DNA from 2 places in the Alteromonas sp. 5NW40-0090 genome. Region 1 is predicted to be linked to the other one. Evidence: predicted binding sites of a transcription regulator. Region 1 holds the regulator's gene; the other holds the start of a gene.
The links. The regulator LexA, encoded in region 1, represses DNA repair genes until DNA is damaged. The targets are predictions, from matches to a motif close to TACTGTATNNNNATACAGTA.
Positions count from the first base shown of each region.

Region 2: AC27KT_RS12940 (DUF7218 family protein) is a predicted target of LexA. The motif match lies at 1,362-1,381, and genes of this name have one in related genera.

Region 1 covers NZ_BAAJLT010000002.1:111,497-114,931, reverse strand. Annotated here, with positions in the region: gene coxB (cytochrome c oxidase subunit II) at 1-428, opposite strand, end outside; gene lexA (transcriptional repressor LexA) at 1,010-1,636, opposite strand; gene AC27KT_RS02565 (hypothetical protein) at 1,749-3,435, opposite strand, start outside.
Region 2 covers NZ_BAAJLT010000009.1:177,407-180,841, forward strand. Annotated here, with positions in the region: gene AC27KT_RS12930 (pyridoxal phosphate-dependent aminotransferase) at 1-53, opposite strand, end outside; gene AC27KT_RS12935 (hypothetical protein) at 351-1,112, opposite strand; gene AC27KT_RS12940 (DUF7218 family protein) at 1,431-1,694, shown strand; gene AC27KT_RS12945 (carboxylesterase/lipase family protein) at 1,787-3,271, shown strand.

The DNA of each region.
Region 1 (3,435 bases):
TTGTAATGCCATTTCCATTGAGAGCCTGTTACTAACACCGTCATGTCAGGCTCAGACGTGTCTTCCATAGCAATTAGGGTATTCGCTGCGGGTACCGCCATGAAAATAAGAATAAGGAAAGGAATAACGGTCCAAGCAATTTCAACCTTCACGTTCTCATGAAAATTTGCTGGCTTCGCGCCACGGGACTTTCTGTGCAGATACATCGAGGCAAACATAACCCCAAACACTACAACAGCAATGCCAACGCATATAAAAAACATCAGCATGTGGAGGTCGTAAACCTGACCACTGATGTCGGTGGCACCGCGTCTTAAATTAAGTGAAGAAGCCTCTTCACTGACTTCTTGGGCAAGAAGCAAAGGAGAAAAAAGCAAAAACGGTATTGTTGAACACCATTTTGCGAAAACGGTCGTTAGTTGTTTCACTCAGCACCTCCGTAATAGCAAGACCAAAAACGCTGATTATTTTGCGCGATGCCCTACCAAATGGTTTGCGAACGATTGACCCATCACCTCAACTTGTAAAACAAATTTAGAGTCATTGTTATTATTTTGTTAATCTCTGTCTAAGAATTGCGCAATAATGCCGTGCCGTCTAGTCTTTTCTGTTAAAAATTTAACGAAGCGTTCAATTTTTAATCATTTGCCGTGGCAGCCTTACGTTACATATTGGATGGAAAAAGAAATGAGCATGTACTAAGCGAGGATGAAATCAAACGCACATTTTGAACAACCCAAAGGTTCTATGAGCAATCATTTGACCATAAAATCAACAACTAATAGGTTGTAAATATTTATTTTCAAACAGACTTTAAAATAATGAATGCATATTCAGTAGTTCATTCACGGGCAAAATACGCTTAATACGTTTTCTGACAGTTTTGGTTGGGTTCATTTTTTAAAAGCGTGCTTGTACACCCTAACTCCAGAAAACTGGTAGAAATAAAGCAATAAAAGGCATAAAAAAAGCGGCTAGTGCGCCGCTTTTCGTTGAAGGTGTTAAAACCTTACATCCAGTCCGCGTTTCTTATAACGCCTACTGCGATCCCCTCAATAGCAAAAGGTTCGTTGGCTAGGTCTACTCGAATAGGTGCAAATTCTTCGTTTTCGGCATGAAGTAATACTTCACGACCACGTTTCTCTAAACGCTTTACCGTAACGTCTTCGTCTACACGTGCCACAACGACTTGGCCATTGTGAACATCGGTGGTGCGATGCACAGCAAGGAGGTCACCATCTAGAATACCTATGTCTTTCATACTCATGCCGTTAACACGCAGTAAAAAGTCTGCTTGAGGTTGAAACAGTGCAGGGTCTACCTTGTAGTGTGATTCTACATGCTCTTGCGCCAAAATTGGCTCACCCGCCGCCACACGTCCAATGAGAGGTAGGCCTTCTTCTTCAGGTACGTCATTTTCGAGGGGAATATTGAGTTTGATACCCCGAGAGGTACCCGGCAGAATTTCTATCACGCCTTTACGCGCCAAGGCTTTCAAATGTTCTTCTGCAGCGTTGGCAGAACGAAAACCAAGTTGACGAGCGATTTCCGCACGCGTGGGCGGCATCCCCGTTTCTTGCATGGTGGTTTTGATAAGTTCTAAAACTTCTGTTTGTCGAGCTGTGAGTGGGCGCATAAAAGACCTGTCTGTTCATACAGTTCCTGTAAGTATATACACCTAAAACTAAATAACAAGCACTTGCCGCGTCTTTTGCCATAAGCAATAGATAGCGACAAGTGTCTTACCTTTATTTCACAAGAAGGGCCATGTTCGGATTACCTATTTGAAGCTCTACTTCACCGGCATTGTTCTCTCGGGTATGCATACCATCGACATGATTAATGCCAATGGAAGGGCTACGCCAAATAACATGTCCTTTGTTATCTATTTCAGTGACTCGGTAAGCAACGTTGTCATAATAACCATACGATGAGTCATATTCTTCAGCTTGGTAAATGCCAAGTATTGATTGATTAGACGATGTCGTCGGAATAACGGCTATATTTTGAAGATTGAATGTAGGCGTTATGGCGTCCTTAAGTACCAAGGCGTCATTTGTTACGTCATAAATATTTATTCTATTGTAGTTTCTATCTAAGCATGCGAACTCAGAGGCGTCGTCGCCATCGGCATTAATTCTTATCAATTGACTACAAGAAACATCTAGTTCATTAAGTCCGACAAACTCGCCATCTCGCATTGTATAGAGCTTTAATGATTCATAGCCACTAACAGCAAAGAAGTGTTCACCATTATTGGTGAGCTCAGCGACAGCATCAATTGAAAACTCGTTGATGACAGAATCGATGAGGACTTGGTTTTCAATATCGAATGCTTTGAGTCGATTGTTTTCGACAATGACCGCATCAACAAAATTATCGTCATTAACGTCTACAGCTTCGATGAGTGAGACTTGGCTGTTTTGATTTTGGCTCAGCGACCACTGAATTGAGTTATCTGACAACTTAACTACGTTGAATGATGTATTGCTATTCAAAGCTCCTGTGAATAATTCACCCACGCCATCATTGTTATAGTCAGTAACAACGGGGCTGCTGTAGTCAAAAACATCGTCGCCGAGTTCGTCGCTAATGGTAACCTCATTATCCTTGTTAACTGACAGCACTTGAATTGATGTGTAGTAGTTAGTTGTCTCACTAACAAAGACAGCTCTTTCATCATTATCACCAAAAGGGGCCCAGCCGGCAGCAAAGTAATTAGAAGATTGTGCTTCAGTTCGTATATCTGATAAGACGTAGTCGCCCTCAGCATCTTGCTGTGCAACCTGAATTTCGCTGTCGCCGGTCCAGATAATTTCGTTTCGGCTATCGTTATTCAGGTCGCCGATTAAAAGCGACATACCGCTATACGTATCATGAATAACGCTCCATTGTTCCGAAATTTGACCACCTTCAAGCGTGAAAGCTTTCACCTCTCCCCACTGGCACTCAGAAATTACAAGCATTCCCTCATTTGAATGGTTATCTTTGCTATAGCTCAAATCGCAGATATCGTTATGCTCAGCTGTCGCCAAGTTACTTTTCGATACCGCTGAGTAGACTGAAATATTCTCCCAACGGTCGGCACCAATGATTTCATCGACACCGTCGTTATTCATGTCACCGACCGCGACGTAAGCGTCGCTAAACCCATTGCCAAAAAGCCATTGATTTGTGCCGCTATTAATATCGAAGACGTAACCATTGTTAGTCACCAACTCGATAGACGCGTCGTCATCTACATTACCAAAAGAAAGGGTTGATACACCATCGACATCGAACTGCTGTAACTTCTCACCAGTTGTTACATTATGAATGGAGATAGAAGTCGCATCGTAATAATGATCGCCGTGGAGGTATGCAATTTCTTCAATACCGTCGCTATCAATATCGTAGAACCATCCTGACGTAATTTTATCCTCTGCTACAAATACA
Region 2 (3,435 bases), on a different contig from region 1:
AACCAATTACGACGAGAAGAATTCACCGAGGTTTGTTGTACGTTTTTATTCATATTTCGCTCTGCCTTCCATCTACAATGTCTTTAGACTAAAGGCTTGGTTTTAAACGCGCAATAGCCTAAAAACGCTAACTCATTGACACTATTGCACTTTTTACGTGCACAAAATGCACTAAAATTGACAATGTAAGTAGTTTTAATGTGTTAAGCGGTTACATTGCGGTGCAGTGCTTTTATTAGCATTTAGGCGTTTGCGATGAATGACATTTTTTAGAGAGGAGTGATAAAAAATAAAAGCGTGTACGAACACGCTTTATCTATGTAGTAATTGAAATAGCTCAGCTATTGACTTTACTTCCTGCGTTTTAGTCGCAAAAAAGCAGCGGCAGATAATATAAAAATGCCAAAAGATGCAGGCTCTGAAACTCGAGCAACTGAGAGTTGTGCGTTTCGGCCGATATCATAAGCTTCTTCATCAGTTCTGATATACCAAGTTCCGTCGTCAAAAAACTCCAAATCGAATCTGACTAATTTTAAGAGAGCTTCTTCACCTGTATTGACCAAAGTACTCATCTTAATATATTCGCCGGTCGACTGGTTCACAGGGACATAAGTATCAAAAGATATCGATAAGAAATAACTTTCCAAATCACCTGTAATTTTACCTGATACGCTCAAGTTCTCGCCAAATTCAGCGTAATAGCCCTCTGGAGGAACCGTACCAGTGATTGGAGTGACAAAATCAGTCCGTCCAATGTCGTTAAATATAGCGTCAGAGTTATCAATCCAAGTATCTTCTGAAGAATAACTCGCGTTATATATAATTAAATTGTCTACGTGATTTGATGGACCATCGTATTGAAATGAATAAAGGTTAGACGAATTAAACCGAAAGTCTTCGCCATAAATAAAGCCATCTACAACAATGTTACCTGACACATCTACTGCATCTAAAAAACCATCGTCTCCCTTTACACCTAAACAATCAGAACAACTTCCAGTCCAGCTAATAATTGTTCTGTTTTGAGCATCGCTTTCAATTATTATTCCAGCCGACGCTGATGATGCTAATCCCATAAACGCTACTGACAATAAAACGTTTTTCAAATACATCTTTATTCCTTTTTTGATTTTATTAACTTTTATTCCACTTGTATTCCGCGATACTTAAGCAAAATCTAATCCATTTATTATTTATTTTAATATCAGACACTTAAAATTAAACACCCCTATTCCGTAAAATTTTTCGACACTAGAAAATTAAAATCACTGAATATCAGAATTAGTTAGTCTGAAAGATGGAAAAGTAAGTCGCCCTAAATTTCACTGGTGCAGCCTCAATATTTAAAAAGTAGCTCGGCTACCTGTAAACTTTTACGCTACTTCTGAAGTAACTATCTTAGTAATTTAATTGCAAAACAGGAGTTAACTATGGCTAAGGATCACGGTACCCAAATTAAAAACGACGACACTTACGAAGCCTTGCGCGATGAAGGCTATAGTAAAGAGAAATCAGCACGCATTGCTAACGCACAAGCTAACAGTGAGCAAACACCGTCAAAGGACGGTGGAAAAGGTAAGAAGTACGAAAACCGTACTAAAGATGAGCTGTATGAAAAAGCCAAAGAAGTAGGTATTGAAGGCCGCTCGAACATGAGTAAAGAGCAATTAATCAAAGCGTTGCGCAACCATTAAAGGAATAGACTATGGACAGCTCATATAGACTGCTCTGCTTTTGCTCAATATTGCTTATTGCTGCAGCTTCCCCCCTCAGTAAGGCGACAAGTATGTCAATGGAATCAAATGACACCATTACAATCTCAACTCATCTTGGCAAGGTACAAGGCAGTCTTAAAAATAATGTTGTTACTTTTTACGGCGTCCCCTATGCAGCTGACCCTTTTGTCAAAACTAAACGCTTTCAAGCACCAGAACCGATAAAACCGTGGCAGGGTGTACTGCGCGCAATAGAGATGAAACCGCCAGTACCACAACCAGGGCGAGGAAAGAATGTAAAATTAGTCGGCGCACCTGGCGACTTAACCGTAAATATTTGGGCGCCTGAAGACGCGTTTTCAGATAATAATAAAAGGCCTGTTATGGTATGGCTTCCAGGGGGGGCTTACATTAGAGCGGACGCCGGAGAAGGTGTTTATGATGGGTCACACTTCGCCCAAAAAGGCGTAGTAATCGTCACTGTCAATTACCGAGTAGGCGTAGATGGGTTTATGCATATTGATGGCGCCCCTGATAATCGGGGTACTTTAGACCAAATTCTTGCCCTTAAGTGGGTTAAAAACAATATTGAAGATTATGGTGGGGATCCAAGCAACATCACCTTATTCGGGCAGTCAGCCGGCGCAGGCAGCGTAGCAATCCTACTTGGGAGCAGTCGGGCAAATACCCTGTTTGATAAAGCCATAATGCAAAGCCCCCCTATGCAGGCTATTTCTAAAGCGCAAGCCGCAGAAGTGACACGAGCATTTGCGAAAAAATTGAATATCGAACCTACACTGGCAGCACTATCAAACGTGCCGTTTGAGGCATTAGTCAAAGGCGTGGTAGATATCGGTAACGCTATTAAAAGTCGTCGTGAATGGGGGATGCTATCATGGGGCGGTACCGCATTCTTACCCGTAGTTGATGGCGAGCTGATCATCAATTCACCAATGTTGAGCCTCAAAAACGGTGCTAACCCGTCTATTCCAACCATCGTCGGTAGTACAGATCAAGAATCGAGATTGTATTTAGTGCCAGGCAATGAAATTGAAAAGATTGACGAGCGCAAGGTGTCGCTTTTCTTACATGATTTAAACTTGGGTGAGAATGCACCAAAGGTTTACAAAAAAACCCATCATGATTCCTATGGCGATATCTATGCTGACATTCAGTCTGATTATACGTTTAGAATGCCAGCTATCCAGATAGCAGAGCTTCTAACTGAAAAAGGCAATACTGTGTGGAAATACAATTTTGGCTGGAAGTCGGACGCTTACGGTGGTGAGCTTGGAGCCGCACATTTTGTCGATGTTCCGTATACGTTCGATACTATAGACACAAAAGAAGCAAGTAACTTTGTTGGCAATAACCCTTCTGAAGAACTGAGTCAGGCGATGCAAAACTATTGGGTGAGATTTGCAAAACAGGGGGCACCAGGATGGAGTGAATACACCAAAGAGAGTCGCAAAACGATGCGCTTCGACAACCAGTCGGTTGAGGAAGAAGACCCTAACTCGCTGAAAAGAGCGTTATGGGAAGCGTTTGAGTTCTGAGAGTTTACACTTGTCTTAGCAACATTTATTGATGATGAAAACTAAAGGGTTTTCAACTCTACCTTTACCATGGATGGTTTGAATTTATTTTTCAACCTCTAGTGCTTTTCACAAACCCTAAACCTTGAGAAAAATTCATAGTTCAATGAAAATAAGTCATTTTT